3 regions of the Paraclostridium bifermentans genome follow, and region 3 is predicted to be linked to each of the others. Evidence: riboswitches for the same ligand, from Rfam matches in the RefSeq annotation. Region 3 holds a riboswitch; each other region holds the start of a gene.
What was found. A riboswitch is a leader RNA that binds a small molecule or an ion and turns the genes downstream of it on or off. The one in region 3 is predicted to bind cobalamin.
Positions count from the first base shown of each region.

Region 1: it holds a riboswitch for cobalamin, as region 3 does, so the genes downstream of both, KXZ80_RS10620 (ATP:cob(I)alamin adenosyltransferase) here and KXZ80_RS14360 (energy-coupling factor ABC transporter permease) in region 3, are expected to answer to the same signal.
Region 2: it holds a riboswitch for cobalamin, as region 3 does, so the genes downstream of both, KXZ80_RS04570 (ABC transporter substrate-binding protein) here and KXZ80_RS14360 (energy-coupling factor ABC transporter permease) in region 3, are expected to answer to the same signal.

Region 1 is NZ_CP079737.1:2,203,064-2,211,065, forward strand. Features, by position in the region: gene KXZ80_RS10595 (MATE family efflux transporter) at 1-287, opposite strand, end outside; gene KXZ80_RS10600 (MerR family transcriptional regulator) at 401-1,222, shown strand; gene KXZ80_RS10605 (ABC transporter ATP-binding protein) at 1,239-2,027, opposite strand; gene KXZ80_RS10610 (FecCD family ABC transporter permease) at 1,999-3,030, opposite strand; gene KXZ80_RS10615 (ABC transporter substrate-binding protein) at 3,008-3,925, opposite strand; gene KXZ80_RS10620 (ATP:cob(I)alamin adenosyltransferase) at 3,937-4,446, opposite strand; cobalamin riboswitch at 4,678-4,850, opposite strand; gene KXZ80_RS10625 (hypothetical protein) at 4,931-5,662, opposite strand; gene KXZ80_RS10630 (hypothetical protein) at 5,662-6,336, opposite strand; gene KXZ80_RS10635 (PspA/IM30 family protein) at 6,479-7,150, opposite strand; gene KXZ80_RS10640 (RelA/SpoT domain-containing protein) at 7,279-8,002, opposite strand, start outside.
Region 2 is NZ_CP079737.1:940,372-948,373, reverse strand. Features, by position in the region: gene KXZ80_RS04580 (ABC transporter ATP-binding protein) at 44-805, opposite strand; gene KXZ80_RS04575 (FecCD family ABC transporter permease) at 805-1,908, opposite strand; gene KXZ80_RS04570 (ABC transporter substrate-binding protein) at 1,927-2,949, opposite strand; cobalamin riboswitch at 2,966-3,143, opposite strand; gene deoD (purine-nucleoside phosphorylase) at 3,338-4,048, opposite strand; gene KXZ80_RS04560 (Na/Pi cotransporter family protein) at 4,395-6,020, opposite strand; gene argF (ornithine carbamoyltransferase) at 6,279-7,283, opposite strand; gene KXZ80_RS04550 (hypothetical protein) at 7,402-7,590, opposite strand; gene KXZ80_RS04545 (aldehyde dehydrogenase) at 7,694-8,002, opposite strand, start outside.
Region 3 is NZ_CP079737.1:2,973,639-2,981,640, reverse strand. Features, by position in the region: gene KXZ80_RS14375 (NAD(P)/FAD-dependent oxidoreductase) at 126-1,586, shown strand; gene KXZ80_RS14370 (NAD(P)/FAD-dependent oxidoreductase) at 1,576-2,820, shown strand; gene KXZ80_RS14365 (DUF1667 domain-containing protein) at 2,823-3,224, shown strand; cobalamin riboswitch at 3,449-3,622, shown strand; gene KXZ80_RS14360 (energy-coupling factor ABC transporter permease) at 3,953-4,693, shown strand; gene KXZ80_RS14355 (energy-coupling factor ABC transporter substrate-binding protein) at 4,665-4,964, shown strand; gene cbiQ (cobalt ECF transporter T component CbiQ) at 4,958-5,638, shown strand; gene KXZ80_RS14345 (energy-coupling factor ABC transporter ATP-binding protein) at 5,648-6,469, shown strand; gene KXZ80_RS14340 (DUF3553 domain-containing protein) at 6,677-8,002, shown strand, end outside.

The DNA of each region.
Region 1 (8,002 bases), 770 kb from region 3:
GTTACAAATGAAAATAACTCATTAGCTCCTTTTATATTTTTTTCCCCAAGCTTTATACCAACTAAAGCTCCAGATCCTGTAGCTAGCATAACTGCAATCCCAAATACTACACAAGTTATAGGTATTATAATATTTATTGATGCCAGTGCATCTGAGTTTACATATCTCGATACGAAAAATCCATCTATAGTAGTATAAAATGATAGAAATATCATTGTTATGATGGATGGAAATACATATCTTAAAAACTCCTTGTAATTTTGTTTTTTCGCAAATACTTCTTCCATTTTTTCACCTCTACATTTTTTAAATAATTGATATTACTTGACATTATTAATTGTGAAGGATATAGTAACTATATTGTCAATGAAATTTCAAAATAAAATTTGAGGTGATATGTTTGAATTTTACTGTAGGCGAATTAGCAAAGTTAAATGGAATGAACAAACAAACGCTAATATATTATGATAATATCGATTTATTTAAACCTAAAGTTGTTGATGAAAATAACGGATATAGATACTACACTTCTGATCAATTAGAAGTTTTAGATAGTATATTAGTTTTAAGAGAACTTGGAATTCCTATAAAAGAAATTAAAGATTTTTTAATTAAAAGAGATGATAACAAAGCATTAATTCTTCTAAAAGAACAAAAAATCAAGTTGCAATCTCAACTTAAAAATTTGAAAAAAAGTATAGCAAGGCTTGAGAATAAAATAGAAACAATAGAAAGTTTAAATGAATATGATGATAAAGTTTACTTTCAAGAATTACAATCTGAATTTATCATTACACAAAAAGTAGAAGAACCTTTTCAACTTCTACAAACCGATATCGCATTTAAAAAATTGTTAACTATCGTTAATAAAAATAAATATCCATACAACTATCAGGTAGGTACAATAATATCATTAGAAAATTTACTTAGCAAAAACTATACTACTGCGCATTCCGTATTTTTCCCATTGCATAATAAATTAAGTGCTCCAAATGTTTTAAAAAAAGCTGAAGGACTTTATGCTATAACTCTTCACAAAGGAGAATATAAAGACGTAGGAAAAACTTACGAAATACTAATAGATAATATAAATAAAAATGGTTATGAAATGGCAGGACCTTCTTTTGAATATGGTATTTTAGATAGCTTAACATCTTATAGTTCAAAAGATTATATAACAAAAATATCTATACCAATAAAAAAAGCTTTAGCAATTTTTTAAAATCGCTAAAGCTTTTTTATTTCCATTTTTCTAAAACCTCTAACATAAATTCCTTTATGTCTATATTATAAACTTCTTTTAAATAATCTCCATTAAAAACTTCTCTTGAACTTCCATAACAAACTATCTCTCCATGATTTAATAAACAAACCGCATCACTAAAATAGTGAACTAAATTTAAATCATGTAAAACTCCAATAACAATTTTATTATTATCTTTTGCCCATTTGGATAGATGTTCTAACAATTCAATTTGATATTTTAAGTCTAGATGATTAGTAGGTTCATCCAACAATATAACATCTGGGTCTTGAGCAATTGTTCTTGCTAAAAATACTCTTTGTAACTGTCCACCACTTAATTCATTTATGGTTTTATCTTTTATATCACTTAATCCTACCTTTTCAATGCAATCCAATACTATTTTTTTATCTTCTTTACTTAAAGAATTAAATACTCCCGTTGAATGTGCATATCTACCAAGTGCTACAGTTTCATATATGGTATATGGAAAATATATTTGAGTTATCTGACTCATAAGTCCTACTTTTTTTGCTAGATTTTTCCTTGAAAAATTACAAACTTCCATACCATCAATAGTTATACTTCCTTTATATTTTATAATATTAGCTATAGATTTCAAAAGCGTACTTTTTCCACATCCATTTGGTCCTACTATGCAAAGATTTTTTCCTCTTTCAACTTTAAAATTAACATTTTTTATAACATCAACGTCTTCATAACCACAATAAAGATTTTTTACTTCTAACATTTCATCACTTCTTTCCTTTGCTAAAATACACATATGCAAAGAATGGTGCACCTATAATTGCTGTAATAGCTCCTACCGGAAGCTCTGCTGGAGATACTATCGTTCTTGCAATTAGATCTGTTATAACCATCAGTGATCCTCCAAATACAAAAGACATAGGTATTACATATTTATGTTTTGATCCAAATACCCTTCTTACCATATGTGGCGCTATTAAATCTACAAACCCGATTGTTCCACTTAATGCTACTGCACTTCCCGTTAAAATGGCTGAGTGTATAAATAAATGTTTTTTAACCCTATTTGTATCTACACCTACTGCCTTTGCCTGTTCTTCTCCAAATGTTAATATATCCATTTCTTTTGTGTATCTTAAAACTCCAATAACACCTATAATTAAAAATGGAATTAAAACTCTCACATATGACCATCCCTTCATAGAGAAGCTCCCCATTTGCCAAAGACTTATACTTTTTATATCTTCACTAAAAAGTGCTGTAAGTGTTGTAAGTAATGCATTTACAAAAAGCGAAAAGACCATACCCGCTAGTATAATTGTATTATTAGCCATAGTTTTATCTATTTTAGAAGAAAAAACTATAACTCCATATACCGTTATCAATCCACATAAAAAACCTATTAATGGCAATGTCAATTGCCCTAGAAATGGTATAGATATTCCAAGAACTATAACTAATCCAGCTCCTAAAGATGCTCCTGACGATACCCCTAAAGTATAGGGAGATGCCAATTCATTTTTAAGTATTGACTGAACTACTGATCCACTAACTGCCAAACATCCTCCAACCATAAAAGCTAATAATACTCTTGGTAGTCTAAGTGACCATATGATAGATATATCTTTTGGATCTATCCCTTCTCTTAATGGTAAATTTATAACCTTATTTAAAATTATACTCATAGTATCTAATATATGAATATTGGAACTCCCTATGGAAGTTCCAATACTGATTATAAAAAATACTAACGGTATTGATAAAATCGCTAAAGTTTTATTTTTGTTTTGCGTACGCATCTGGGTTTATATACTCTGCCATTTGTTTTAATGCTTTTACTACATTTTGAGATGGTCTTGATGATGCATTCGTATCAATTAAGTATACTTGTCCATTTTTTACTGCATTTATATTTTCCCAACCTTCACGTCCTTTTATATCTTTTACTGCATCTTGAACGTAATTTACATTAGTTAATATTACATCTGGATTTTTTTCTATAACTGACTCCTCACTAGGTGATATCCAAGATTTTTGGTCAGCGAATATGTTTTCTCCACCCACTAACTCAATCATCTCATTTAAAAATGTACCATTTCCAAAGCTATATAAATTTGGTGCTGGCCCTATTTCAACGTAAACTTTCTTTTTATCTTTTATAGTTTTTCCTATTTTAGCTATTTCATTAACTTGAGATTTCATATTATCAACAATTTTTTGTCCTTTTTCTTTTGTTCCAGTTATATCAGCTATAAACATTATGTCATCGTATATACCTTGTATGCTATCACTACTTGGGATATATGCAACACTTATACCAGCCTCTTTAGCCACTTTAAATGGATCTTCACTATTTCCAGTTTTATTATGTCCTGATGCTATAATCATATCTGGCTCTAAAGATACTATAGCCTCAGCATCTGGGTTTGCAAAATCTATTAATTTTATATCTTTAGGTAGTCCAGGTATATCAGCTGAATATTTATCAACAGCTACTAATTTATCAGCAAGCCCTAATTCAACTAGTACTTCTGTATTAGATGGAGCTGTAGATATTATCCTTTCTAATTTTTTAGGAACTGTAAAATCATTTCCCTCTCTATCTTTTACTACTGTTTCTTTTTTACCGCATCCAGCGACTGCTAACATAACTACTAAAATAGCAGTTATTAATGTTAAAATTCTTTTTTTCATTTTTATTCTCCTTACTTATAATTTCTACTTATAAATTCAGTTTCTTGTATTCCTTCATCTTTATTAAGCTTTATAGCTAGTATAAAGAAATATCCAGATAACAGATTTGCAAAATCAAATAATAATTCATCTACATCATTTCCATTTTCCTTATATCTATGTAATAATCTTACCAATGCTTTGCACTTTGTTCTTATAATATGTGCATAGCTTCCACAAACCCCACCTTGAGGTAAAACAAATTTATCAAAAATACCTTTTATCTCATCTTGGTAAGATAGTGTTCTAGATTCTAACCATTTTAACTCATTATTTGTTACGCTTACAAATGTTCTAAGTGATGCATTCATGTGATATACAAGTTCATTTATTTTACTTAACTCGGCTTTTAAATTTTCATCAATTATAAAAGCTCTTAGTAATCCTATTGTACTCGATATTTCATCTGTAAATATTTCATAGTCACATCTTAAATCATCTGATTTATCATATAAAAATGGATATGCTAAATATTTTGACATTTTTTCATTCCTTTCGTGTTGATTTTACATAACAATAGATATAATTCTATTTTTGTTGTAAAATTCCTTTTATTGAAATTTATTTGTAAAATAAATAATTTTCAATAAATTAATCTCCTAGTTTTGTATAAACACTTAAACCTAGCTTATACATTTAAAAAGACATACCCAGAGAGTATGCCTTAATTTATTCATGTATAATAATAGCCTTTATCCAACCCTCAGAAGATAATTAGCCTTTAAGCATTGGCAGGTATCCCGGCTCAGCTTCATTCTACTCTCAATCCTTCCCAATTTCTCAGTGGATACTTAGATTTCGTCAGCTTTACGGTTACTGGGGTAGCTTAGAATTTACATCTAATTCCCTATTAAGTCTATTGACACCTAATACTTACTATTTAATTTTCATATTGTTATATAGTCCATTATACAACAATATGAAATAATGTTCATTATATATTTCTAATTTGGTAAAATAAAATTTCTATCTATTTTTTCTACTTCTTATAAAATCTATTATAACGTATAAAACAATTAATGCAGTTATAATCATAACTATATCCATTATCATAGGACTAATTCCCATTCTATACCCCATATATCTAAATGGATTATATCCTCCAAATCCAAAAAATCCTCTACCATATGCTGGTGGTATATATGTTCTTCTACTAGATCTACCACCATAGTCATCATACTCATCATTTTTTTTATTTTTAGAATTTGAAGTATCGTTTTGATTAGATTTAGAGCTTGTATCTGGTTTAGTACTAAAACTTCCTGAATCAGGCTTTGTTGTGCTTGATTTTGGCTTTGTAGTATTATTATTTGAATTATTGCCAGTAGTTCCTTCATTTATTGTTGTCTCAGGCTTTGGTTTAGTACTAAAACTTCCTGAGTCTGGTTTTGTTGTACTTGATTTTGGCTTTGTATAACTACTGCTTGGTTTACTAGAGCTAGAACTTGGTTTGCTAGTGCTAGAACTAGATTTAAAGCTACTTGAGCTCGATTTAAAACTGCTACTTGATCGACTTGAACTATGTGAGCTATGCGAACTATGTGAAGAGCTTCCTTTAGCTACTTGATATTCAACATTTGATATTTCATTTTTATTTGAAGTTGCATATGACTTTTCTATTGAAAAAGTAAATGCACAAGTTATAGCAAATATAAATACAGTTAAAAAAAGAGTTATATTCCTTTTTAATTTGTTCATTATACATTTAACCCCATTTCTATGAACTTATTATATAATCTATCTAAATTTGATGTATCTTCTCCATCTATTACTGAATCATAGCTTTCTTCCCCTTTAAACTTAAAATACTCTAATAGCTGTTGATTGTCTTTATCTTTACTATCTACCAGATATACATATCTTCTCAAAGATTCATCTTGTATTTCTATTAAGTAACCCTTAACATCAAACTTGAATTCTTCATCCCCATTATATAAAGTTACTATATCTGTAGATTTTGTAAATACAAATTTTTCCTTGTCGCAATCATACGTGTACTCTAATTCTCTACAATTTATACATCTATTAAAATTGCACTCACTTACACAATTTATACACTTGCACATTTTACATTTGTCTAACTTATTTATAGACTCTCTTTTATCTCTAGTTAAATAAGATTGTATTTCATCTTCTATATCATTTTTCTTTTTAAACAACTTAGAGAATATATTTTTATCTTCATTTTTTTCTTCTTTTTCCAAGTCATTTAAAAAAGCTATATACCCTGATAAATCATCTAACTTTCTTATAAAAATTCTTTTTCTTAATTCTTCATCGCTTAACATTTGCTTTAAATCATTTGCTGCAAATACTAAGTCTGTGTACATTTTATCGTATTTTTTCTTTTCATTTAAAATTCTTTCGTCCATACTATACCTCCTAAAAAAATTAACAAATTAAATATTAATATAACTATATTCTATAAGTTATCCACAAATATTAGTTAAATATAATTCCCTAAGCGTAAAAATAAGGTAGATAGCTTTTAACCATCTACCTTTAGTAGTTTATCTATTTATCCATTTCTCTTTTTATTCTCTCTAGTTCATCTTCAACTTTAGAATCAACCACTGGTGAATCATTTATATACTCGTCAAGCATATCATCTTCGCTCTTTGTCTTCATAGTTTCTAAAGCTTTGCCATAACTTTCTTTTTCTTGAACTTTCTTTTCAAGATCATCTAAGTTTATACCATGATCATCACTTAATCCCGATAAAGTTTCATTGATCTCATTGTTTATTTCTGCCACATCAAGTCTAGTAGCTAATTCTTGTTTTTTAGACTTCATTTTAGATATTTCAAGCTCTAGTTCTTCAATTTTGAATTTTATTTCTTGTATTTTCTTATCTTGAGCTTCTATTCTAGATATAGTTTGATTTAATTTTTCTTGCATTTCTAGTTTTTGTTTTACAAAACCTTGAGCTTTTTCATTATCTTCTTTTAACAATGCCGCTTTTGTAGCTTGCTCGTATTTTTCTATTTTCTCTTCTAATGATTTTTTTTCATTTCTTATATTATCTACTGATGCTATAAAATTTGCACATTGTTTTTTTGCATCTTGAAGTAATTTCTCTTTCTTCGTTATTGATAAATCTAACATTTCTATTGGATCTTCATGCTTTTCTATAGCTTTATTTGCCTTAGCTTCTACAACATTTTTTAATCTTTTAAAAAATCCCATTTAGATAGTCATCTCCATTCATATTTTTATATATTTACATTTAATATACAATTTGATTTTTAATATTAATATATATAATAGCATAAATACTATATTTTTCTATAATTATTTATATTTGTTACCATTTGTTATTTTTTACTTATTATTTTTTTTAAATTTTCTATTTCTTTATCTTTTTTCTTTAACTTCTCTTCATATTCTACTTTTACATCTTCTATACTTTTATTTAATACATTAATCAATGATGCCATTTCATCTGAACTACCTGCTATTCTATTCAATAACATCAAGTTTTGTGCTAGGACATCGGGAATCTGTTTGTGAGAGTATCTAAGTTGATGATCTATTTCCCCATACCCTTCTTCAAAAATAGTTCTTACCTGTATTTCTGCAATTATTTTCTGTGTTGTTGGGTACGACTCTATTATATAATGTACTGATCTATACCCTGATAATCTTGAACATACTTCAATTCCTAGTTCTTCGAATTTTTTTGTGTTATCACCTTCTCTAACATTAGAAACAATTTCTAACACTTTCCACATCCTAGTAATAAAACTATGTATTTCTTCCCAATCTTCTTTAAATATATGTATTACTCTTATTCCCAATAAATCAGTTATTTCATTTTTATAATTATTTACAGTAAAATTAAAATCACTTCCATATTTTGATCTTCTATCTTCTATTTTTCTTATTATTTTTTCAATTAAATGTTCAGGATCCTTAACTCTAGTCTTTACTGAGTGAACTTTCGGATGACTTCTTAATATAGTAGCTATTAACTCCGCTTGTGTTTCATAACTTTTTCTATGCATCATAAAGTCTTCATAAATATACTCAATTTCATTC
Region 2 (8,002 bases), 1.3 Mb from region 3:
TTTAAATTATTTTTTAGCTTTCTATATTTATTTTTTAATTTAATTATTTTTTAAAAATTATATTTATATTATCATCAGTTTCATCTTTTAAAATTTTAGCATTAACTCCATAAACTTCCTTTATAAGTTCTGTAGTCAAAACCTGTTTCGGAGTTCCATAAGCCCTAATTTCTCCATCTTTTAAAACATATATTTTATCGCAATACATAGCTGCAATATTTAAATCATGAATAGCTGCTATAACTTCTATATCTAAATCTTTAACGATACCCATTAATTGTAACTGATATTTAATATCTAAATGATTGGTTGGTTCATCAAGTATTAAACACTTTGTATCCTGAGCTAAAGCCCTTGCTAGTATAACCCTTTGTTGCTCTCCTCCAGATAAAGTATTAAAGTTTCTATTAATTAAATGTCTTATATTTACTTTATCTATAGCATTATATACAATTTCATAATCTTCCTTAGTATCTCTGTCCATAACTTTTTTATAAGGACTCCTTCCCATAAGTACCATGTCTAATACCGAGAAATCAAAGTTATTATGATTATGTTGAGCTACAACTCCAATTTTTTTAGCACTGTCTTTAGTTGATATACTTTTAATATTAATATCATCTAGATATATTACACCTTTACTTGGGGTTAAGTTTCTATATATACACTTTAAAAGAGTCGATTTTCCACTTCCATTAGGCCCTATAATCCCTACAAATTCTTTATTTTTAACATCAATATCTATGCCTTTTAATATTTTATTTTCATTTATAGAAAACTCTAATTTTTTAGTTTCTATCCTCATTAATTAGTACCTCCAAACCCATAACTTCTTCTTATCATTAGATAAACAAAGCAAGGAGCTCCTATCATAGATATAAGTATTCCAATCGGCAGTTCTGCATTTCTTATTATTATTCGAGATAATACATCTGACCATATTAAAAATATAGCTCCCAAAAGTGCAGATATTGGAATTATTTTTTTATGGTCAGTCCCAAATAAACCTCTAACAATGTGAGGTATTATAAGTCCAACAAATCCAATCATACCAGATGAATAAACCACTAATCCTACTAGGAGAGATGTTACAATTAGATATACTTGTCTATACCTATGTAAATCAGTGCCTAATGTTATGGCTACATCATCTCCTAACAACATTAAATTTAATATTCTATACTGACTTAAAAAGAATATAGTACCTATTAAAATCAGTGGAAGTATAAATACTATTTCTTCCCATTTAGCACCAGCTAAACTTCCCATAAGCCAAAATGTTATATTTTTCATTCCTTCTGCATCATTTTTTATATAAACTATAAAACTTGAAAATGCACTACACACAGAACTCAAAGCCATTCCCGCTAATAATAGTTTTGTAGAGTTAGATCTTGACCCTGTGTTTGAAATCATTAAAACTAGCATCGAGACTAAAAATGCACCAAAGAATGCAAATATCCCTATTGAGTTTTGTCCTAATAAAGTTGTAAATCCTAACATTATAGCTATTGTAGCCCCTAAGGATGCTCCAGATGATACGCCAAGGATATAAGGATCTGCTAGAGGGTTTTTTACTATAGCTTGCATTACAACTCCACATACAGATAGTCCTATTCCTACACATAAAGCTAAAATTATTCTAGGTAGCCTAATAAACCATACTACATCATGGATAGCTCCATTAGATAAATTATTTTCATTTCCTATACTAAATAGTTTATACCCTATTATTTGATATACTTGCTTTATGCTTATGTCACTTGAACCTATTGTTACCGCAAATAAAATAGATAGAATTAAAGCAACAATAAGTCCCATAATAACTAATATATATAAAGGCTTTGTTTTAACAAAGCCCTTTTCTTCATTATTTCCATATTTTCTTAAGCTTTTCGTTGATTGCATATGCCTATGTCCCTCTTTCTACTTACTTGGATAAAGTCCATTTGCAAAAGTTTCTATTCCATCTATAGTTCTTACTCCACTACAATACATTTGTCCTAGTTCTATTGGATAAACTCTATTATTTTTAACTGCATTTAAACTTTGTAATGCTTTGTCTTTCATAACTAAATTTTTAGTTTCTTCAGCCTTTTTACTATCATCATCTCTATTCATATATACTACAAATATACTGTCTGGATTTAATTTTACTAAATCTTCTTTACTTAGTGGATTCCCATTTTCATTTAATAATTTCGCACCTAGTTTAGTTACCATATCTCCTCCTAGAGTGCTTTTTCCATATCCACTAATTTTATCATCGTAAAATTCAACTATTAAAGTAGTTTGTTGCTTTTTGCCTTTTTCAGACTCTACAACTTCATCTACTTTCTTATTTATATTACCAACTATATTTTTAGCTTTATCTTCAACGTTAAATATTTTCCCTATATTTAAGATATCTTCACATTCATTTTTAATAGTTTTATGCTCTACTGCTCCACTATTTAATGCCATGTATGTATTTGTGCCTTTATTTTGCCAAAAATCTACTGTTCCTAATGTTTTATCGGTAAACAAAGAATCCCATCCTACTATAAGATCTGGCTGTAACATCATAGTATTTTCTTTAGACGGCGTAAACTCATCTAAATACTTAACCTTTTTAAAAGCTTCTTTATATTCATCTTTAACCTTATGGTCTAACCCAGCCGCCGCAACTATATTATCTTCTAACCCTAATGCTAGCATAGTTTCTATAGAGTCTTGATAAACTGCAAGCGCCTTTTTAGGTTTTTCTTTTATAGTAACCTTTATTTCTTCTTTGTTACTATTGTGCGTAGTAATAGTTACTGGATAATAATTATCCTTTGTTTCATTTGTTTTTTCTACCTTCTTTGCAGTAGTGTCTTCAGTTTTAGTTTCGGTTTTACTGCACCCTACAAAGCTTAGCCCTATAACTAAGCTAAGCAAACTTAATTTAATTTTTTTTGATATTTTCATTTTGTCTCTCCCTCCGAAAGTTTGTTTTATCTAGGCAGGTCTCCTGACTTATACATCATCCTCATCTTTACCTTCCCAAAGAAATTCTTCAGTGGCTTAAAAAAGACTCGTCCGTAATTACAGTAGCGGGGGCTGTTGATGATTTTCACATCATTCCCTATTAATTAATAAAAACCTAGTATTTATATTTATCATTATAATGTTATCATAATCCGATTCATTTTTCTATAAATTGCAAAATTTAGACATCTTATTTTTTAATCTGTATCAATTTTTTACTTTCCTTGCATTATTTAATTAGACCTTTAAGTATAAAACCCATTAATATTTAAGTTTTTTAGCATAAAAAAAACTCGCTTTCATAGTTATACAAAAGCGAGTTTTTATATTAAGCTAATTCTAAAGCTATATTCATCATTCTTGTAAATGCAGTTTGTCTTTCCATAGCAGTAGTTGCTTCTCCTTTGAAAGGACAATCAGAAATTGTTAATATACAAAGAGCATTAACTCCAGCTCTTGCAGCATTCATATAAAGTGCAGCTGATTCCATTTCGACAGCTAGAACACCCATTTTAGTCCATTTTGCTAAAGAATCTAATCCTTCATCTCCATAGAATACATCACTACATAGTATGTTTCCAACTTTAGGCTCAACCCCTTGGCTTTTCGCAACATCTACAGCCTTACTAAGTAATTCATAGCTTGCTACTGGTGCAAATGTTCCTGGTAAGTTGTATTGAGCTGCATAATTAGAATCTGTACAAGAACCCATTCCTATAACTATATCATGCATTTTTAAATCTTCATGTAAAGCTCCTGCAGAACCTATTCTTATAAGATTTTTAACTCCATAAAAATGGATTAATTCATATGTATATATTCCTATTGATGGACAACCCATACCTGTACCTTGCACTGATATTTTTTTACCATTATAGTATCCAGTATAACCATTCATACCTCTTACAGTGTTGTATTGAACAACGTCTTCTAAGAAAGTTTCTGCTATAAATTTAGCTCTTAGAGGATCCCCTGGTAATAATACTGTTTCTGCTATATCTCCTAATTTACCGCTATTGTGTGGTGTTGGTGCTCCCATTGCCATAATTTCATTCTCCTTTAACTATCATTAATATTATTTAAACTTAATTATCATCTTATTTAATATCAATAATTATATATACAATTTAAAATTGAAATACTTTTCCTTATAACATATATGTACTTGTATATATTGATATCTTATTTAGTCTACACTCTTTATCTTTTAGCATACACTATATTATATGTATATATTACAATTTTTTATTCACTAGTACAATACTTTCTGCCAATTTTTATAATTTTTAAAATTTAATTACATTTATAGTTTAATTAAATATAAAAAGCTTTATCAATCATAATGTCACATTATATTGATAAAGCTTTTTATTTAAAGTCTTATATTATGCAAATTTCTTATTACTCGATTTTATAACCTGTTGAGCTATATTAGCAGAATGATCTGATACTCTTTCTAGATTACTAATTAAATCTAAGAATATAACTCCAGAGTCCACACTACAAGAACTTGCGTTTAGTCTTCTCATATGATTTGCCCTACAGCTTTTTTCCATCATATCAACTTGTTCTTCCATCTTTATTACTCTACACGCCAAATCTACATCTGACTTCTCTAAACTTTCAAGCGCTAAACTGTACGTGTCTAAGACCTTTTGGTATAATTCTTTAAGTTCAACAGATCCATCTTTAGATAAACTCAAATCATTATCTATAACTGTAGTTGCAAGCTCTGCTATATTTTCTGCATGATCTCCAACTCTTTCTATATCATTTACAGTATTAAATAATAAATCTACACTTTCTCTAGAATTATCATTTAATGAAGTTTTAGATAGTTTCAATAAATAATTTAGTATGCTTTTTTGTAAAATATTTATTAGCTTTTCATTTTTAAAAGATTTATCTACTTTTTCTTTTGATTTATTTAAAAATCCTGTCATTGCATTGTCTAAACTTTCTTTAGCTTTTTCACCCATTCTTAAAGTTTCTTTTATAGTGTTTGATAAAGCTATAGATGGAGTTTCCATCATTCTATCATCTATGTAATGAACAGTCTTTTTGCTTTTTATTTCTTCTTCTCTTTCTGGCATAAGCTTCATAGTAAGCTTTACTATGTATTTAGAGAAAGGAAGTAATAATATAACATTTGTTATATTAAATAATGTATGAGCATTTGCAATTTGTCTACTTACATCATCTGGATTTAAATTTTGAACTATCATAGTTATAGGTTTTGTTAAAATTAACATAAATACGATGGTTCCTATTATATTAAACACTAAGTGCATTAAAGCTGCTCTTCTAGCATTTATACTAGCTCCTATACTAGATATTAAAGATGTAACACATGTACCTATATTTTCTCCATATAATATAGGAAGTGCTGCGGTTAAAGGTATTAATCCTTGAGATGCAAGTGCTAATAACATCCCCATAGAAGCACTCGAACTTTGGACTATAGCCGTTATTCCAAATCCTAATAAGATTCCAAGAATAGGTCTATTTCCAAAAGCAACTAATGCATCAGTAAATCCTTTAAACTCTGCTAATGGCTTTACTGCATTTTTCATAAAGTCCATTCCAGTAAATAATATACCAAAACCTATTAAAATTTCAGCTATTGTTTTTGTTTTTTGATTCTTTGAAAATAAATACATTACTATCCCTATACCTAATGCTAAAGGCGCTATCCCTACTAAATCAAGAGATACAAGTTGTGCTGTTATAGTTGTTCCTATATTAGCCCCCATTATAACTCCTATAGCCTGAGGTAATGTCATGATTCCTGCGTTAACAAATCCAACTACCATAACTGTAGTTGCACTACTACTTTGTATAATTGCTGTTACTAGAGCCCCTACTAAAACTCCCATTAATACATTACTAGTTAAAAGTCCAATTATTCTTTTTAATTTTTCTCCTGCTGATTTCTGAAGACCATCTGCCATAAGATTCATTCCATATAAGAATAGTCCCAGTCCTCCCATCAAATTTACTGCTATTTCCACTAATAATTTCCTCCTTAAAAAATCAAACGTGTTTTCTGTATTTTTTCATTAATTTGATTTTAACAAATATTTTGTCAATTTAAGTTAAGGCTATGTTAAGAAACACTCTTTTTTGTTAAGTTGCTGTTAATTATTAAATTCGGATTAAGCTTTAGTTAAAAAACGAACTTTTTCGTTAATTTTTTGTTAATTGAATTGATGTATAAAAATAAGAATATAGTAATATATCCTTATTTTTATACATCAATTCAATTAATATTACTTATATTCTGCTCCTAAAGTTGCGGCGATTATAGCTTTTATTGTATGCATTCTATTTTCACTTTGCTCAAATACAACAGATAAATCAGATTCAAAAACATCATCTGATACTTCCATTTCTTTAATTCCAAAATCTTTATTCATATTTCGTCCTAACTTAGTTTCTAAATTATGAAAAGCTGGCAAGCAATGCATAAATATAACTTTTTTGTTGCAATTATTTATAATTTCCATACTAACTTTGTAAATGGCCAATTTATCTATATTGTCTTTTGAAATATTATTTGATTCCAATATAGAATTCCACGAAGAGGTGTATATTATATCTGCATCTTTAGTCCCTTCATAAAAATTTTCAGTTAGACTTATATTAGATTTATTTTTTTCACTTATATTTTTACATTCATTAACTAATGATTTATCAGGATGCAAATCACTTGGAGCACATATAGTAAAATTAATTCCCATCTTTGCACATGCTATCATTAAAGAATTTACCACACTATTTTTCGTATCTCCAACAAATGTAAGATTGGAACCTTTTAAGTATCCTAACTTTTCTTCTATAGTTAATAAATCTGCCAAAACTTGAGTAGGATTATACTCTATTGTCATTGCATTCCATATAGGAATTTTAGCAAATTCATTTAATTCATTTAAATTCTCTTGAGTTCCTCCATAATAAGCTATCCCATCATATATTTTCCCAAATCCTCTAGCAAAATCTTTTATAGATTCGCTTCTATCACCTTGTAGTTCATTTGCACCTATATTAGTTACTCCAATTCCTAAATCCATAGCTGCAACGTCAAATGCACACCTTGTCTTAATTGAATCTTTTTCAAATATAAGTGCAATATTTTTAGTGTCTAATTTTTTGTGAGATCTATCTAATTTTTTAGCTATTTTATAAAGCTTCGCTAGGTCTAATAGGTATCTTATTTCTTCTTCTGTATAATCTAATAAAGTCAAAAATGATCTTCCCTTTAGATCTATAGTCAATTTAATCCCCCCTAAAAATTGTTGTCTATTTATTTTACTCTTTTATTCGTTTATATGTGCTATTTTAATGCTAAAAAGAAAGACTACACTGATAATATCAATGTAGTCTTTTTTATATCTATTCAAATTTTTGATTTATTGTATTAGGTTGTTCAGGTCCTGCTCCTGCTCTATAGTAAGTAGTTTTGTTTCCATACTTATCTATCTCAGTTACTTTCTCTCTATCTGTATTAGTGTTTTCACTTTCCATATACAGCATTTCTTTGAATATGCCTCTTACACTATTTAAAAATGAATTGTCTTTCAAAATAAGCACCTCCAAGTAAAATATATTGAACTAAATATACATCACTTTTAGTTTTCTCTTATTTTCATTAACAAATACAGTAAAATTTTTACATTTTTAAATTTTATTTCATTACTTTTTTTATTAATTTTAATTTATCTTTATATGGCGGAAATACTAAATTTATATCTATTTTACTACTTCTTTTTACAATTGCTTTTTCATATGTAAAAGTTTTAAAACTATTATATCCATGATATCTTCCAATTCCAGATGTTTTAACTCCTCCAAATGGAAGATTTGTAGATGCAACATGCGTTATTGTATCATTTATGCATCCACCTCCAAAAGTAAAGTTTTTAATTATATAATCACTAAAATATTTATCTTCTGAAAAAACATATAACGCCAGTGGTGTTTGATGTAAGTTTAA
Region 3 (8,002 bases):
TATGATAATATAGAATTATAAAAGGAAAACGATTTTAAAAAATGAAATATTATGGCGAAGAGATAAGAGAGCCTTCTATACATTGTATAGGGGGGCTCTCTATTTTTTTTCAAGGAGGCAAAATTATGTATGATATAGCAATAATAGGAGCAGGGATAAGTGGAAGTGCCATAGCTAGAGAATTATCAAAGTATAATTTAAAAACAGTAGTTATAGAAAAAGGAATAGAAGTTTGCCAAGGAACTACTAAGTCAAATAGTGCTATAGTGCATGGTGGATATGATGCAAAGGTTGGAAGCTTAAAAGCTAAGTTAAATATAGAAGGTAATAAATTATATAAAGATTTATGTAAAGATTTAAACGTAGACTTTAAACAAACAGGATCGTTAGTTTTAGCATTTGATGAAGAAGAAATGAAACACGTTAGAGGTTTATACGAAAGAGGATTAGAAAATAAAGCGACTGGATTAAAAGTATTAAATAAAGAAGAAGTATTAGAACTAGAACCAAATGTTAATGAAAATGTAGTTGGAGCATTACTTTGTGAGAGTGCAGGAATTGTTTGTCCATTTAACTTAAATATAGCACTTATGGAAAATGCTATGTTTAATGGAGTAGACTTAAAACTAGAATCTGAAGTTTCAGACATAGTTAAAGAAGACGATTGCTTCAATATAAAAATAAAAAATAAAAATGATATAAAAGCTAAATATGTTGTAAATGCAGCTGGAGTTTTCGCTGATAAGATAAACAACATGATAGGTGGAGACGAATATTTTATAATACCTAGAAAAGGAGAATATAAAATATTAGATAAAAGCGAAGGTAAAATTGCTAATCATGTTTTATTCCAATGTCCAACTGAAAAAGGAAAAGGAGTATTGGTTACACAAACAGTGCATGGCAATTTATTAGTAGGGCCAAATGCTACTGCTGTAGATGAAAAAGAAGATGTATCTACATCAAAAGACGGAATTAGTGAAATCGTAAATAGCTCTAAAAAGACTATAGAAAATATAGATTTCAGAAAAACAATAACTAGTTTTGCAGGGCTTAGAGCAACTCCAAATACAGGAGACTTTATGATATTTGCATCAAAGAAATGTAAAAACTTTATAAATGTTGGAGGAATAGAATCACCAGGCCTTGCATCAGCACCAGCAGTTGCAAAATATGTTGTAGAAATTCTTAAAGAAGAAGGATTAATGTTAAGTGAAAATAAAAAGTTTGAGTCTAAAAGACATAAGAATAAACCTTTCATAAAAATGACTCAAGAAGAAAAAGAAGAAATTATGAAGAAGGATCCAAGATACAAAAAAATAGTTTGTAGATGCGAAAGTATAACAGAAGGTGAAATTGTAGATGCAATAAATTCACTATGTGGAGCTAGAACACTAGATGGGGTTAAAAGAAGAGTAAGACCAGGTATGGGAAGATGTCAAGGTGGATTTTGCGGACCTAAAGTTATAGAAATATTAGCAAGAGAGCTTAAAATAGATGTGGAAGATGTTTTAAAAGACTACGAAAACTCTAATACTGTATTAGGAAAATCAAAAGAATTAAGGGGTGAGTTAGTTGAAATATAATGTTGTAGTTGTTGGAGGAGGACCTGCAGGTTTAGGTGCAGCAGTTGAAGCTAAAAGAAATGGTGCAAAAGATGTACTTATAATAGAAAGAGATAGAGAACTAGGTGGAATACTTAATCAATGTATACACAATGGTTTTGGATTACATGAGTTTAAAGAAGAATTAACAGGACCGGAGTATGCTCATAAATTCATAGAAATGGTTAAACAAGAAAATATTGAATATATGCTAGATACGATGGTTTTAAATATAAGTGAAGATAAGACTATAGAAGCTTTAGGTGAAGATGGAATAATAAATATAAAAGCAGACGCTATAGTTTTAGCAATGGGATGTAGAGAAAGAACAAGAGGAGCGATAGATATACCTGGATATAGACCAGCAGGAGTTTATAATGCTGGAGCTGCTCAAAGACTTTCTAATATGGAAGGATATATGGTAGGAAAAGAAATTGTTATATATGGGTCTGGTGATATAGGACTTATAATGGCAAGACGTATGACATTAGAAGGAGCTAAAGTAAAGGCAGTAGTTGAAATAAACCCACATTCAAGTGGATTAACTAGAAATATTGTTCAATGTTTAGATGATTTTGACATACCTTTAATGTTAAGTACAGGAATAACACATATAGATGGAAAAGAAAGAGTAAAAGGGGTTACAATTAGCAAGCTAGATGAAAATAGAAGACCTATAAAAGGAACAGAAGAATATATAAGCTGTGATACTCTTCTTTTATCTGTAGGGCTTATACCTGAGAATGAATTAAGTGTTGAAGCTGGAGTTGTATTAGACAATAAAACTAGTGGACCTATTGTAAATAATTCAATGTCTACAAATGTAGATGGAGTGTTTGCATGTGGGAATGTTGTTCATGTTCATGACTTAGTTGATTTTGTTACAAAAGAAAGTAAAATAGCTGGAAAGAATGCAGCTTTATACTGTTTAAATAAGTTAAATAAAAATAAAGAAGTTAACACAGTTGCAGATAATGGAATTATATATATAGTTCCTCAAAATATAGATGTTAGCAGTGATGAAGATGTAAACTTATTTATGAGAGTAAGAGAAATTTGCAAAAATAAAAAGTTAGTTGTTAGAAGTAACGATGAAATTATTCTAGAGAAAAAGAGACCTCATATGATACCTTCAGAGATGGAAAATATAAAAATTAGTAAAGATTTATTCAAAGATATTAAAGGAAATATAATAGTTAGTGTAGAGGAGGCATAATTATGAAAAATGTTACTTGTACAGTATGTCCAATGGGATGTTCATTAGTTGTAAGTAAAGTTGATGGAGAATATAAAGTAGAAGGAAACACATGTAAAAGAGGAGCAAAATATGGAGTTGAGGAAGTTACAAATCCAAGAAGAGTTATAACTACTACAGTTAAACTTAGCGGTTCTTATTTAAACTTACTTCCAGTTAAAACTAATGACTCTGTGCCTAAAGAGTTAATGTTTGATATTATGAAAGTTTTAGATAAAGTATGCGTATGTGCACCTGTTAATGTGGGAGATATTATAGTTAAAGACATATTAGGAACAGGTGTTGATATTGTAAGTTCTAAGAGTATGGAAAGTATGAATACAAGTGATAAAAATAGTGATCATGAATTAAGAGATTGTATATAATAAAAAATTAATGGACAATAAAAATAACCTTCTTTAGATATAAATATATTTAAAGGAGGTTACTTTTATTGTTAGAATTATTAAAGTATATAACTTATTTTAGTAATAACTATATAGTTGGTTAAATATACTTAAGTATAAAAAATAAAAATAAAAATTTTAGAGGAATATAGAAATTTTTATAGAATTATATATAATAGATAGAGTATGTGATAAATTATAATTAAATATTAGAGATTATAGGTTTTTTAAAATTAATAGGGAAAGAGGTTAAAATCCTCTGCAGCCCCCGCTACTGTAAAGCTGATGAAACTTTTAAAACCACTGTAAATTTTACGGGAAGGAAAAGGAGTAAAGAGAAGCTAAGCCAGGAGACCTGCCTATAATTGAAAAATTAAGTTCTTCGGGGTGAAGGAAAATAATTGAAAGTATCATAGTTTAAAAGTACTATGTCCACTTTGTCATGTTATTAAATCCTAATCCAAAGATTGGGATTTTTTTACGCTTAAGTAAAGTATGCTTACAAAAAACTATAGTATTCTATAAAATTTAGTTATATTAAAATACTAGGTTTTAGGCGTAAAAAAATTTTTTTGAGCAACGGACGAAGTCGTTGGCGACATGAGCAAAGCGAATTTTTATGTATGCCCTTTAAAACTTAGAGTTGATTTAGTCATTTTATCACATGAAACAATAATGTACTAAATAAAAAAAGAGAGGGATTTAAAATGAATTATTTAAAATTATCAGTTATAGCAGGATTACTACTTGTAATCTTAAATCCTGTGACTTCACATGCAATGCACATCATGGAAGGATTCTTACCTATGCAATGGTCTATATTATGGACTGTCGTATTTATACCATTTTTCATATACGGGTTAAAATCAATAAATAAAATAGTAAAAGCTGATCCTAAAAAGAAAGTACTGTTAGCTCTAGCAGGTGCATTTGTATTCGTACTATCAGCTTTAAAAATACCATCTTTAACAGGTAGTTGTTCACATCCTACTGGTGTAGGTCTAGGAGCAATATTGTTTGGGCCATCTGTAATGGCAGTAGTTGGAAGTATAGCTTTACTATTTCAAGCTATACTTCTTGCGCATGGAGGACTTACAACTTTAGGAGCAAATGCTTTTTCTATGGCTATAGTAGGTCCTATAGTATCGTTTTTAATATTTAAATTCTGTAAAAAAAGAAACATTAGTACAGGAAAAAGTGTATTTTTTTCAGCAGCATTAGGAGATTTAGCTACATATACTGTAACTGCAACTCAATTAGCATTAGCATTTCCTGATCCAGCAGGAGGTATATTAGGGTCATTAGTAAAATTTTTAGGTGTATTCTTTATAACTCAAATACCTATAGCAATTGCAGAAGGATTATTAACTACATTAGTATACAATTTAATAACACAAAATGAAGAAGGAGTTGTAGAAGATGAGTACAAATTCGAAAGTCAAAACTAGAAATAAAAATATACTATTATTAATTTTAACAGTAATCTTAATAATAACTCCGTTAATATTAAACTCAACTGCTGAATACGGAGGTGCTGATGGAGAAGCAGAATCTTTAATTAGTGAAATAAATCCTAATTATAAACCTTGGTTTAATAGTTTATATGAACCACCTAGTGGTGAGATTGAAAGTTTACTTTTCTCTACTCAAGCAGCTATAGGGGCAGGAATAATTGGATATTTTTTAGGATATAAAAAAGGAAAAAAAGATAAATGTTAGAAATTGACAACTGTGCATATTTAAATAATATAAAAGATGTAAATCCATTGATAAAATTAGGAATTACATTTATAGGAGTTATAGCTTCTATGCTTACCCAAAATGCAAATATACATATACTTATAATGCTATTTATGACAGCTTTAATACTATTTATAGCAAGAGTAGATATGAAACTATACATTAAATGTTTAAAAATACCTATAATTTTTTTAATTATAGGTATTGGATTAAATTTGATTAATATATCATTTGAAAATAAAGATTATATATTCAATGTAAATATATTAGGATTATACATAGGAACTACTGAATTTGCTGTAAAAAGCTCAGTAAACATATTACTTAGAGCTATGAGTTGTATTATATCAATTTATTTCTTAATACTTACGACTCCATTTAATCAATTAATAATAGTATTAAAAAAACTACATATTCCACATACACTTATAGAATTGATGATTTTAATTTATAGATTTATATTTATATTTATAGAAGAAGCAGAAGAAATATATAAATCACAACAACTAAAATTTGGGTATACGAATTTAATGACATCATATAATTCAATGTCATTGCTTATAAAAACATTGTTTTTTAGAATGATGAGAAGATATGAAGATATGAGTATATCTTTAGATATAAAGTTGTATGATGGTAAATTTCACGTATAGGAGACTAAAATGTTTAAAGTAGAAAACTTAACATATAAATATGAAAAAAATAATAAAGCATTAGACAATATAAGTTTAGATTTTTCAAATGGGAATATGATTGGGATAATAGGTTCAAATGGGTCAGGTAAGTCAACTTTATTTATGAACTTAATGGGGATATTGAAACCTTCATCAGGAAAAATTATTTATGATAGTAAAGAATTAAGTTATAAAAAGAAAGACTTGTATAACTTAAGAAGAGATGTAGGTATAGTATTTCAAGATCCAGATAAGCAGATATTTTATTCAAGAGTATATGATGACATTGCATTTTCTTTAAGAAATATAGGGTTAGAAGAAAGTGAAATAAATAAAAAAGTTTATAGAGCATTAGAATTGGTTAATGCGATAGATTTAATAGATAAGCCAGTACATTTTTTAAGCTATGGGCAGAAAAAAAGAGTAGCTATAGCATCTGTTATAGCTATGGAAAACAAAGTTGTTTTATTAGATGAGCCAACAGCTGGATTAGACCCAATAAGTACAAAAGCTATTATAAAAATATTAAAAGAATTATGTGAAAAGGGCGTAAAGGTAGTTATATCGAGTCATGATATGGATTTAATATATGACCTTTGCGACTATATATATGTTTTAAATAAAGGTAAGATAACAATTGAAGGAAATTCTAATGACGTTTTTAAAGATGATTTGAAAATTAAAGAGGCAGGATTAAATAGTCCATGGCTTGTAAAAATACACAAAAACATGAATTTACCTTTATTTAAAAAAGAAGAGGATTTATACGATTATTTTAATAAAACATGTATAAATTCTGTTAATAATTAGCCCCTAATCTTATTAAGTTAAGATTAATATATATAATAAATAAATACCTTTAGTCTAAATTTAATCCTTGGATATATATCTGAGGATTTTTTCTTTGTAGAAAAAATTAAAAAAATGGATATGATTAATATGGGCTTTTAATAAATTTGAATAAATATAGATAATAGATTAAAATATACATATAACATATACAATCAGGAGGTAATGATGGATATAGATTCACTAAACCCCGCCCAAAAAGAAGCGGTATTAAAAACAGAAGGGCCAGTGCTTATATTAGCAGGAGCTGGTTCAGGAAAAACGAGAGTTTTAACAACAAGAATAGCTCATCTTATGAAAAATAAAGGAGTACATCCTAGTAATATATTAGCAATAACATTTACAAATAAAGCTGCAAATGAAATGAAGGAAAGAGTTGAAGAAACTATAGATTCGGATGTCAAAGATATGTGGATAACAACTTTCCATTCATGCTGTGTTAGAATTCTTAGAAAAGATATAAATAGAATCGGATATAATAGATCTTTCGTTATATATGATAGCTCAGACCAAGTTACTTTAGTTAAAGATTGTTTAAAGGAATTAAACTTAAGTGATAAATCTTTTGAACCTAAAGTAGTTATAAGTTATATTTCTGGAGCAAAAGATAAATTATTAAGTCCTAAAGAATATAAAGATATGCATAGAAATGATGCGAGAATGAGTAAAATTGCAGATGTATATACTTTATACCAAGACCGTTTAAAAAGAAATAGTGCACTAGACTTTGATGATTTAATAATAAAAACTGTTGAGTTACTAAAAACGGAAGAAAGTGTACTAGCATACTATATAAATAAATTTAGATATATAATGGTAGATGAGTATCAAGATACAAGTAAAGCTCAATATGAATTTATAAAGTTGCTAGCTAAAGAGCATCAAAACATATGTGTTGTTGGAGATGATGACCAAAGTATATATGGATGGAGAGGTGCAGATATAAGAAATATACTTGAATTTGAAAGAGACTATGATGATGTTCATGTAGTAAAATTAGAACAAAATTATAGATCAACTCAAGTTATATTAGATGCAGCTAATACAGTTATCTCTAATAATATAGAAAGAAAGAGAAAAAAACTTTGGAGTGAGCAAAAAGAAGGCGAAAAGATTAAGATACAGGTAACATCAGACGAGATAGAAGAAGCAGATTTTGTTGCTGATAATATATGGAGAATTCATAGAAAGCAAAACAAACCTTTTAAAGACTTTGCTGTATTATACAGAGCGAATGCACAAGCTCGTGCTATAGAGGATGCTTTAAATAGAAGTCAAATACCATATAATATATATGGAGGAACTAAATTCTATGAAAGAAAAGAAATAAAAGATTTAGTTGCATACTTAAGAGTTCTTCAAAATGTCCAAGATGATATATCTTTAAAGAGAATAATAAATGTTCCTAAAAGAGGAATTGGACTTAGAACAATAGAAAAAATAGAGGATAGAGCTAGCTTAAAGCAAGAGAGTATATTCTCCGTTCTTTTAGAT